DNA from 2 places in the Paenibacillus sp. J22P218 genome. Region 2 is predicted to be linked to the other one. Evidence: riboswitches for the same ligand, from Rfam matches in the RefSeq annotation. Region 2 holds a riboswitch; the other holds the start of a gene.
What was found. Region 2 has a riboswitch for cyclic di-GMP ahead of AC0YN0_RS18575 (SpaA isopeptide-forming pilin-related protein). Riboswitches for the same ligand answer to the same signal wherever they lie in the genome.

Region 1: another riboswitch for cyclic di-GMP. It lies ahead of AC0YN0_RS04355 (pyridoxal phosphate-dependent decarboxylase family protein); the one in region 2 lies ahead of AC0YN0_RS18575 (SpaA isopeptide-forming pilin-related protein).

The regions. Positions count from the first base shown of each region.
Region 1 covers NZ_JBWDNL010000001.1:1,076,488-1,082,440, reverse strand. The annotation lists gene AC0YN0_RS04370 (proline dehydrogenase family protein) at 1-213, opposite strand, end outside; gene AC0YN0_RS04365 (helix-turn-helix domain-containing protein) at 295-1,110, opposite strand; gene AC0YN0_RS04360 (methyl-accepting chemotaxis protein) at 1,206-2,930, opposite strand; gene AC0YN0_RS04355 (pyridoxal phosphate-dependent decarboxylase family protein) at 2,911-4,599, opposite strand; cyclic di-GMP riboswitch class I at 4,694-4,781, opposite strand; gene AC0YN0_RS04350 (endo-1,4-beta-xylanase) at 5,031-5,953, opposite strand, start outside.
Region 2 covers NZ_JBWDNL010000004.1:84,560-90,512, forward strand. The annotation lists gene AC0YN0_RS18560 (ComF family protein) at 1-672, opposite strand, end outside; gene AC0YN0_RS18565 (ATP-dependent helicase ComFA) at 669-2,651, opposite strand; gene AC0YN0_RS18570 (hypothetical protein) at 2,807-3,277, opposite strand; cyclic di-GMP riboswitch class II at 3,530-3,611, shown strand; gene AC0YN0_RS18575 (SpaA isopeptide-forming pilin-related protein) at 3,645-5,528, shown strand; gene AC0YN0_RS18580 (response regulator) at 5,675-5,953, opposite strand, start outside.

The DNA of each region.
Region 1 (5,953 bases), on a different contig from region 2:
TTCGATGGAAAGCTTATAACCTTCCCCGGCCAGCCGGCGGCTAGCGGCAACTCCATCTTGTCGGGTTTCACCCGTAACATACCGAGAAGCGGCCTGCTGAAGCAGCATATAGAGCTCTGGTGTCCTCTCTACGTAAGCTTTCAGGTCTTCACGGCGAGCGATTGACTTTAGAGCCGCTGAAAATTGTTTTTCCAAATTCGATTCATGGTGCATGCAACATCTCTCCCCTACTCAAGTTCCTTCCATTGTACGGAGTAGAGGGATGACGGTATTGTACAAAATTGCTTTTTGTTATTAAGATGACAATGCGTAAGAATATGGCTTTGCTCCTACAATCCTGCCGAACGTTCTCGCAAAATGGCTCTGGTCATAAAATCCCGCATCGGTTGCAATGTCGGCAATCGGTCGCCGCTTCATCAATTCGGCCTTGGCATAATTAATGCGCAGCAGATTCTGATAGGCATGCGGAGGCAGATGATTCCATCGTTTAAACAACCGAATGAGATGAAATCGACTTATTCCCGTTACGTTCTCGAGCTCCTCCATCGTTAGCTTCTCTGTAAAATGCTCATGCATATAGTCCTGTACAAGCTTGACGTACTTCTGATCCTGCTTGCCTTGCTGTATTTCATGCACCAAATCTGAAGCGTTCCGACTAACGAGATCATGTATCAGCTCAATCAAAGCCGTCTCGATCTCAAGCGGCGAGCCGTTTTCCCTATGTGCATTCATGATCTGGTTAATTTGAATGCGGCAGGCTTTGTTTTTGTCCTCGGCCAATAGAAACGGGATATGAAGCTGATCGCGCTCCCGCTGTTCAAGGTCAAGCTGCTCTAACCAAGCCTGCTTGACGAACAGCATTTTGTAATTCCACTCCATTCCCGTCTCCGGCTGGCAGGCATGCAGCATCATCGGCGGAAAGCTGATTGCCTTTCCATCCTCGACCCGGTGCATGGTTCCGTCGCACCAAGCGTTCGTTACGCCTTTATCGATTAACCCGATCGAATATTCCTCATGAAAATGTTTTTGGTACGCTAGATCGCTCTTTAGACATCGCTTAGCTTCCAAGAAAGGCAGCGCCTCATGGCGGTAAAAAGTCACATCAGACATGTTTCGAGTCCTCGTTTCATTAACAGAAAGTTTGTTCGCAATAAAAAGCCCTCCCGCTCGAAGGCGGAAGGGCTCAGTGTGCTCGAACGATACTACTACAGCTTAAACGGCTTTACCGATTCGTTCAAGTCAACCGATAGAGACGACAGCTGCTGGATGGCAGCCGATATTTCCTGCATGGACGCGCTTTGCTGTTGCGCGGACGCAGCAACCTCTTCCGTGCCGGCCGCCTGCTCCTGCGTGACCCCGTTAATTTGCTGCATGGCATCCGTGATGCGTACGAAGGAATGCTCTACCTTCTCCAGCGAACCGGACATATGGTTCGTGTGGACAGTAAACTCCGAAACGCCCGAGTAGATATGCTTGAAGTTTTGGTGGGTACCGCTAATCCAAGAATGGCCAAGCTCGACGGCCTTCGTTCCTTCTTCGATGCTTTGCTTAACCAGATGGCTGTTCGATTGCGTGCTCGAGACGAGCTCGTTAACGGACAACGCTGCTTGAGCCGATTGCGTAGCCAGTTTCTTCACTTCCTCGGCAACGACAGCGAAGCCTCTTCCGAGCTCGCCGACCCGTGCCGCCTCGATCGAAGCATTAAGCGCAAGCAGATTCGTCTGCGTCGATATTTCGGTTATAATGCCGATAATCTCTCCGATTTCATTAGAACGAGTCTCCAGCGCCGCAGCCGCTTGCTGCGACTGCTGCATCGCCTGCTTGATCGTCTCCATTTGTTGGAGGGTACGATCGACAAGCTCTTGCCCCTGCTCCGATTGCGAATGGACCTCGGACGCGATTTCTTGAATTTCCTTCATGCCTGCCGATACTTCTTTGATGTCGGTATCAATGTTATGAATGCTCGAGTGGCTTTCGGATACGCTCTGTACGATCTCCGTAATGCCTTCTGTCATTTTGCTCGTCGATTCGGCCACCTGCTGCGCGCTATTCGTCGATTCATTCACGGATTGCTTCAGATGCTTGCTCGTATCCCCGATAAGCGCGGACGAAGCGATGACCTGCTCGATCAATGTTTTTAAGCTCGTTATCATGATACCGAAAGCGGCACCCAGCTTGCCGATCTCATCCTTGCTGTCGATCGAGAACTGGCTTCTCATATCGCCGGCCGCTACTTTCTCGGCTGCAATCATCAGTTTGCGAAGCGGATTCGTAATGATTCGGCTAATAATAACGGCGATCACGCTACCGACAACGAAGACGATGACGGAAATGATAATAGTCATCCAGTTCGAGCTGGAGGCAGTCTCAGGCACAACGGAAGCATCGAGATCGATGCCCAAGATGCCGTACACGGTGCCGGATTTATCGGTCAGCGGCACGAAGATTGATTTATGCGTGCCGTACTCATCGTCGTAAATCGGACTGAACATCGTTTTCTTGGAAGCAATGGCTTCCCTCATTTCATCCGTGAACGGATAAGCGGTTCCGAAGTCGTCAGGGACGCCCGACAAAATCAGAATCCGTTCTTCATCCTGGGTATTGGACAAAATATAAATGTTCTCCAAGCTATGAACGGTCTGGAGCTTCTCGAGCTCCGTCTTGATTATCGCGTAGTTCGGATCGTCCGCGCCCGTCAGTTGAATATCGCTTCCCGGAATGGCTGCAAGCGTGTTCGACGCGATTTGAATATCCGTCGCGAGCCGCTTATCGAATTGCTCCAGGAGCTTCTCCGAGAGGTTGCTCTGCGACATATAGCCGGATAGAGCAAAGGCTACGCATGTCACGACCTGCAGCAGAAGGATGCTGACCGAGATTTTGACGGCAAGATGTTCTCTGAACCAATTCAATTTAAGAATAGATTTCTTCATGGTTGTTCTCCTTCGTGGATAGCCGATCATAAGCGGCATACGTTTCAGCGATTTTTTGTTTCAAATAGTGAACGATTGCACCGACATCTGAAGTTTGCGTGTACGGCGAGATCACGAATAACTTAGCCGCATACAGCGCAATTTGACCCGCCCGGTCCGCGGTTGGCACGTAGAGATGCTTCTTCGTATCTCCGAAAAACATTTTTCCGCGGTCTCTGCCCAAAATTTCGAACAATAGCTCGTTCAGCTTATTTTCGCGCTCAATCTCCGCATAGCTGCGAAGCCCTTCGTATTCCGCGTGATAGCCGTTTTTACGATCCGCATACAAACGGAATAGCGTGATAATGCCCGGATTTAGAGGATTGACGATGACGGCTTCGGGAACTTCGGCAGCCAACGTCTTTCTGAACGCTATATTGACTTCGACGAATTGGGCGAGCAGCTTCTGATAACCTTCGATGCCGAAAGCCGTTAGCGCGCTTAAAATACTGATCGAGCTGCCCATTCTAGAGCATTCCAGCGTATAGCTCGTATGATAATCCCCATAACCCCGATGTCCAACGTACGGCGTTTCATCCGGCTCCAAATCAAGCAGCTTGAGATCGGATGCCCACTTCACAAGGAATAAGCTCGTGGAGTAAGGCGTTTGACCGAGCTTCTGGAAGTCAAAGCACAACGAATCCGCCAATCCCAAATGCTTCATTCTCTCCCTTATCGCTTGAAGCGCCGATAGCGTTTCTGCATCGAATTTATGTGGATTTCCTTCAAAGTCGTAATCGTTAAAGAAGGCAAAAAATCCGCCCAGCGCCGAATCCGCGTGGATATGCGGCCTTTGAATGCCATGCTTTGTCGCTAGTTCCTCTGACACAGCCAAGATTTCCTCGACATTATCTATGCCCATCGCATCCGTCGTCGCTGTCGTTGCCACAATGTACACAGGGACGCCTCCGCTTTGAATAACGCTCTCCATTTTCTCTTCGAGATCCCGAACATCCATGGAGCTGTCTTCTCGCGTACGGATCTTAATCAGATTATTGCTGCCCAGCCCCGTTGCTTCCATCGATTTGAACAGGCTGTAATGGGCCGCTTCCGAGCAGAAGGCAAACAAGTTGTCAGGTACGCCTGCTTTTGCAGCTTTGGCGTCATATTTATTAATGGCTAGCCGAAGTCCCGTAAAGATGGCCCCTTGCCCGCCCCAAGTCGTATATCCGCCGCTTTCCGTAGGCTCATAACCAATCAGTGCCGACATCATGGCAACGACTCTGACTTCAGCCTCCGCTCCGGCAGGTCCGTATACGTCCCACAAGTTATTGCCATTCACCATAAAAGCGGTGAGCATTCCCATGATGCCTGGAATGCTGGCCATGGGCAAAATATTAGTCAAAAAGTATTTCGTATGGTAAGGATGACCGTGCAGAAGCTTGAGCAGCTCGCCGTTCACTTCATTTTGCGTGCTTCCGCTAACGGGAATGCGGCTGTTCTTCGTCAAATCCTGATAGAAAGTAGCTCCTCTATCTTTCGTTCCTTTTAAATTAACGGAATCGGGATCCTTTAAAGCATCGACCCCTTCTACGATTTGCCTGAATAGTGCTATAAGATCGTCTCGTTGTCGCTCGTTGCCGTCGTCGCTTGGAAATAAGGTCCGGATATTCATCTCTTGCTCGCTCATTGTCTCCACTCTCTCCTATTTCGTTATTATCTCTTTTTTGTTGTAAGCAAAGAGGCATGTCTATGGACGACCATAGACATGCCTCTGCTAAACCTTTTGCAACTGGCTGACATTTCTTTTTTGAGAAGTAGTCCCTATAGCTTTGCGTCTCTCGTCTTTCGACGGATTTGCATTATGTGATTTTAGGATAGTTCACCGATACAATTAGTAAACATTTACAGCGAATAGGAACATTCTACTATTTTACATTTCAGATATCAATAGATTTGAAGTATAGATTTCGTTAATTTATTTAAGAAATCATCATTTTGTCACAATCTTCCTTTGACCGATATTGTCGACCGATTATATTTGGTGCAATATGTCTATGCAAAGCAAACAAGCTGGCTCCGACTCATGCCGGCTCCAGCTTGCCATCTTCTCAATCGCTATTAGCCTTCAAGCGCATCTTCCGTTTGGCTAATCACCTTGTAGTACGAGCCTTTCGGCTGATGCTTCGTGTCGAACAGCAACGGCCAATTTTTCCGTCCCCGCACCGGGAATCCGTCCAGCCACGTATAGTCGTCAGCTGCTCCCCAGAATGTAACACTTGTCAGTACGTCGCTATATTCCCGGAACAACCGGAACATCTCGCCGTATCTTTCCTCCTGGAGCTGCATCATCTCAGCCGTAGGGGCGGTCAGATCCGTGCGTCTGTCTTCGAACGCGAAGACCGATACGTCCATTTCGGTAATATGCAGCTGCAGTCCAAGAGAAGCATATCGTTCGATGGCTGCACGAATATCGTCCAGCGTCGGATGTGTCAAGTTCCAATGCGCCTGCAGTCCTACCCCGTGGATCGGCACGCCATTCTCCTTAAGCGATTTGACGAGTGCATAGATTTTCTCTCTCTTCTCAGGTACGGACTCGTTATAATCGTTGTAAAACAACAACGCGTCAGGATCAGCGGCATGCGCATATTCGAACGCTTTGGCAATAAAATCATCGCCGATAATGTCCAGCCACTTGGACGGACGAAGATGCTCCTCTCCGCTGTCAGACACTGCTTCATTCACAACGTCCCATGCGTAGATTTGTCCCTTATAACGCCCAACTACCGTTTCGATATGCACTTTCATTCGTGCAAGCAGTGTGTCGCGATCAACTAAGCCGCCCGAGCCGTTATCAAACACCCAATCGGACGTTTGGTTATGCCATACGAGCGTATGGCCTCGGACTGCCATACCGTTTGACTTTGCGAATTCCAACAAGCGGTCCGCTTCCTCGAACGTATACCGATCTTCGGCCGGATGCAGCCGTTCGAACTTCATTTCATTCTCCGCCGTTACGCTATTGAAATGCTGCGCCAGCAGCT
Region 2 (5,953 bases):
CGCTCGAAAAAGCTTCTTCATATCGCTTATGCGTTCCGAACGCGACTTGAAGCTTTGCTTCCCTGTGTGCCGCTCGCGGCTAAGCAGCGACAGCAGCGGCAATTGGTAATGGGAAGCAAGCTGGGCTGCTAGTTGCTCCGCTTGGTTGAAGCCCCGCTCCTCCGCCCGTACTGAGCTAACCGGCACATACGTCACGGCATCCCAGCAAGCTCTAAAGCTGCCTCGCTTTGTTGGCGCTCCGAGCTGGTGGCTTAGCTCCTCAAAAGCCGGCTGCAGCATGGTTCCGAGCAGCGGTCCTAACTCCTCGTTGCCTCTATATTTATAAAGCGCCAGCCAGCTCTTCATCGTAGAATCGTATTGCACGGCGCTTCGATTGCATATAAACGATCTGTGCGGCTGACGGATGCAATCCTCGCATGAAATGCCGCGGCCACATCTTAGGCAAACGATGCGAGACCGAGTCAACCATGGAATGGCATTCACGCAAGAGTAGCATAGCTGCTGTTTCAATTGAATCGGCAGTTTCATCCCCGGGGGAAGATGACCTTTGCTGGGCTGGATCGGTTTCTTGCAGAATACGCATGTATTTGTTCGTGCAGATAACCATTCTGCTTGTCCTGCAATTGTATTGGGAATTGTTCGCATCCATTCTATCATTGACGTTATGCTCATCGGTCTGCCTCCTTTACAGTGATTTTCGGGAGCAAATAACCTTGCTTGCGCGCCATACGATTCATCGCCTTAATATGGCTGACCGCTCTTGCCTGGGAACGACTATGCTCAACGCTGCAGAAGAAGACTCGTCCAGCTGGATCATCAGCGGAACGGCCGGCTCGTCCTGCCATTTGGACAAGCGATGCCTCATCAAACAATCTTCCATCTGCGTCTAATATAAATACATCGCTACGAGGTATCGTAACTCCACGCTCCAGTATAGTCGTTGTTACAAGCACACGAATCTTCCCTTCACGGAATTGCTTTACTTTAATCGCCCGTTCCTCGTCTTGTGAAGAAGTTGCCTCCACCTCCGTCAGTCGAAGCTGCGAGCGCAGCAAGGCTGCCACCGGTTCTGCCTGCGCGATCCGCTGCACGAATACGAATAATTGTGCGCCTCGTTCTACGGAACGACGCAGTTCAGACAACAAGGATATCGGAAGCCTCCTTGATTGCAGTAGCTTCGCTACAGTTGCGGTTCGAAGCAGCTTTGGGACAGGCAGCGGATGCCGATGATAGCGTACCGGCACTCTTGCATGAGGTAAAGATCCTCGTCTCGCCTCCCGTTGCATGGCCTGCGGAGGCGTCGCTGAAAGCAGAAGTCTAACTGCCCCTGGGGCGCAGCTTTTGTCAGCCACGTAGTGGAGTGTCGAGTCGTTTACATATGGAAAAGCATCGAGCTCGTCCAAAATAACAAGATCGAAGCTCTGCCAGAAGCGAAACAGCTGATGTGTTGTCGCCAGCGTAATGTTGCCGCGCTCCCACTTTTGTTCGCTGCCTCCGTACAAGGTGACGACCGAAGCAGACGGAAACGCTCTGCGAATACGCGGATCAAGCTCAATAACAACATCGCGCCTCGGTGTTGCAAGAAGGGCCTTGCCGCCGCGCAGCAAGATAGATTCAATAAGCGGGAAGATCATCTCTGTCTTACCCGCTCCGGTAACCGCCCATAGCAAAAAGCTGCTTATTGCTGCTTGTGCGGATTGAGCTAGCTTCTTATCAGTATTGGATGTCTCAGCGAATTGAAGCGCCTTAGCCGTTGCCGATGCTTGTGCGGGACTGAGCCCCCATTTGGACAGTCTCTCCTCCATCGGCGGGAGGTCGCCTGCATTTAGATGAGCGTTTACAGACGGCAACCCTTCGATGAGAAGCTCGCATTCCCGGCTGCGACCCATCTGAATGCAGCTTAAGCAATAAGCGCATGCTCTGCCGCAGGATGCGCAGGTTGTGCGGCGCATCTGTGATTCGCCGCTACCGCAGCGCAGGCAGCGCAAGCTGCGCCGGCTGCGGCGCAGCAGGCCCGACCGGCTGCCGGCTTCTGCGGCAACCGCCCCACGCAGGCGCACGAGCCCGTGCAGCGCAGCTAGCTGGAGCACATCGCTCCAGCCGCTGTCCGCGCCGGGCACGCCCGCGCCCTCAAGCAGCGCCTGCGCTTCGCCCCGCAGCAGCGCGCGCCCTTGCAAAAGCGCCGCCGCCCGCCTCGCGGCTGCGGCCAACGCCTCCAGCGCAGCCCCGCTAACGCTTGCTGCGCCGCCATCTCCAGGCTCGCCAGCTGCAGCGGCTCGCTCCCAGCGCTCCGCGCCCCCGCGCAGGCTATCGCCCTGCTGCTTCTCGCCGCGCTTGCTCCGCCGAGCGCCCGCAGCCTCCCCGCACGCTGCCGCCGTACATGCGGCAAGCCTGCCAACCACGCCATCGCGATCGCTCCTCCCTCCCCCTCGTCGCTCCTGCTCACTATTACAAAGCTCCGCCGCCCTGCAAGCATCCCCGAGCGGCAGCGGATTCCGCCATATCCAGCCCTCGTCTGCCGGAGGGACAATCCTCCCCATTCGCATGCCGAGCGAGGGCTCGAGCCAATAAATCCGATCAACTTCAGGCGCGATCGTACAATAAGCTCTCCTTTTTTCATTTTTGCCGACAACATACACATAAGCCCGCATCTTTTCTACGCTCCCCGCATATTGTATTTCTTAGTGCGTCGTCATTGCTGCCATTCTACATACAACCAAGAAAACGCAAAAAAAGCACACCTAGAGCGCATAGAGCGCTGCAAAGTGTGCTTCACTTTCACAACCGTTATGGCAATTAGTATATACTAGAACGGCATTTTGGACAAATCGGATGGATTCTGCAAGTCGATAAGCACCGCCTGATTCGCGTCCTTCAAAATACCTTCAGACTGCAGCAGCCACATCAACTGATCGGCATCGCTTTCTCTAATGGAAACGACTGCACCTGCTTCAGCGGCGGTACGGCTTCGCCTCATCTTTTCCGGATATTCATGAACCGTCACCTTTTGTCCCTTGCGTGCCATTCGATCGACAATAGCAAGCGTCTCAGCGGTCGCGCCATAATCAACAACCGTCACCTTGACTTCCTTACCCGTCTGACGCGAGAATGTTAACAATGAACGCATATACCATTCGATATTATGTTGATCCTGATCGGCTATAAGCACATAATGCCTGCTAGCCCGGTTCCGCCCTTGCCGTATCCGATAAGCTAGATGAACCGACAATGCAGCCGCTATATAACACCCAAGCACGAGAAGCAGAAGTTCTAACACGGCGGTCACCTCCTCTATGCGACACTATATGCGAAGGAGCGCCCACAGGTTCCGGTATAAGCGGACAAGTTAAAAATATACTGTCCAAATGCCTCGTTCGACATTTTTCTTTCTTTTTCATCATTCCCCAACATTTTAACACTCTTGTGGAAATACCAATATATGTTATCATTTTAGTGCGAACTAGAGCATAAGTAGTATTGGAAAGCAGATAGAGTGAAGGAAGGAGGGAAAACCTCTTAACATTCATGCTTTTTAGGGAAGCGATGATGTATAATCTGCATTTGGACACTTGGATTATACGGAGCTAGTAGTGTAACCGGCCCTCTTAGAACTAGATTATCCAAATCTAAGAGGAGAGTGAACAATGAAGTTGGTCAAAAAACAGTTTGCGGTCATCATGTCCATCATGCTCGTCTTGTCCATGTTCTTAAGCTCGATCGTTATGGCGCAGGGCACGGATGAAACAAGTCAAGAATCTGCACAGGAAACAACTGCACCGGCTACCGAGAATCCAGAGTCAACTGTTCTCCCTTCTGAAGAACTTGCATCGGTAGAGTCTCCTTCTCTTCAATCTTTATTGGTTTTCACCAGAGGCGGTGGTGGAGGCGGTGGCAATGCATGCGACGGAGACGACCGCGACGTGTCCGGCATTCAAGGCACTTATGGCGGCGGCCGTGATGATGAGGATTGTGATGACAACAGCAACAAGTGCATCGGCGGAGACAGCCCCAGATTAACCAACGGGGTCCTGCAAGGCACTAGTGGCGGTGGACGTCACGATGATGAGGATTGCGGGAACATCAAAGTTACCAAAAAGTATTACTACGATGATGACGATGCAAAACCTCAGAGCGGCGTCACTTTCCAAGTACTTAAAGACGGCAATGTAGTTGCTACCGGCACAACGAATAGCAGTGGCCAAGTGGAGTTCGAAAACCTGGCACCCGGCTACTACAAGGTAGTTGAGGTTGTTCCTGCAGGCTTCACGACATCCATCTCAAGCAACGGTCAATCGGTAAAAGTTGAGGAAGACAAGACTGCGAAGGTTGATGTATATAACACGCCTATACTCAATCTCATTGCCGCTTGTACCGACGAACCAAGCCAATCTCGCAAATGGATCGTTACGAACGAAAGCAATGTGAAACTTTATTTCAAATGGAAAACGAACGGATCATGGCATAGTGAATACATCACTAGCAACGACTCTGAGCCAATCATTGTCACAGGCACTCCCGGTTCGCTTACCGTCAAGTGGGGCGATGACTACAGTAAGTCGATAACCGCACAAAACCCAGGCGAAGATTGCACACCACCGACTCCTACTCCAACGCCGGAGCCGACCCCTACACCAACGGCGGAGCCAACTCCTACACCAACGCCGGAACCGACTCCTACACCAACACCAGAGCCGACTCCTACACCAACACCAGAGCCGACTCCTACACCAACACCAGAGCCGACTCCTACTCCAACGCCGGAGCCGACCCCTACACCAACGCCGGAGCCGACTCCTACACCAACGCCAGAGCCGACTCCTACTCCAACGCCGGAGCCGACTCTTACACCAACACCGGAACCGACTCCTACTGTAGAGCCGGAACAACCGGAACTTACAATTACGAATGTATGTACCGTTAGTCCGAGCTCCACTCGCAAATGGAGAGTACACAACCCTGGCGATGAGGACATCACAATTACTTGGTACGTGCTCGAAGCTAATGACGAATCTTCTAATCAAGTGACCGTTCCAGCTGGCAAGTCGATCACGATTACGGCAGAGACGGTATCGACGGAGTCGAAGGAAAACACAATCAGAATCGTATGGTGGGGTCCTGGCGAGTCTTCATACTACGAGGAATTGGTGAACAACGGAGCTCGCTGCGCAACGTCTCCTCCGGAGACGCCAACTCCGGATCCGTCACCTACTCCTACGCCGGAAGTATCACCAACTCCAACACCTGAAGTATCACCAAGCACAGAGCCTACTCCAACGCCTGAAGTAACGCCTACTCCAACGCCTTCCACTGAGGTAATTGAAGAGGAAGAGATTCCAGAAGGTGGACCTGGCGACGGTGGAGATGGCGGTGAAGATGACGGCAGCGTGATCGAAGAAGGCGAAGTACCGCTCGGCAATCTTCCTAAGACCGGCGATACAAGCTCGCTTCCGTTCTACCTGCTTGGCGCTTTTGCAATCTCGGCTGGTATCCTTACATTCAGAAAACAAAGAGCCAATAAACAAAGCTAGAGATCCCGCTAGCGAAGCATTCGAACCTCGGTGTTGTCGAAGAGACTGCATCGAGGTTTTCTTTTCTTACGAACACAACAAAAAAATCCCGCTCCTACAGACACGGGACCCCCACTTTAATCAGTTGTGCAACACGCTTTTATCTATTACAACGTAACCCAACCATACTTAATCGATTGAATAACCGCTTGCGTGCGATCATCAACCTCCATTTTTTGCAAAATGCTGCTGACATGGTTTTTAACCGTCTTCTCGCTAATAAACAGGAACTCGCCAATGTTTTTGTTGCTCTTGCCTTCAGCCATCAGACGCAGCACTTCTGCCTCGCGGCGAGTCAGCGGGCTTTCGTCGACAGCGTTATATTTAACGCCTTGCTCTTGGGCGGCTGCAGCTCCCGATACAATTCCCATCTCGTCCAGGTACGT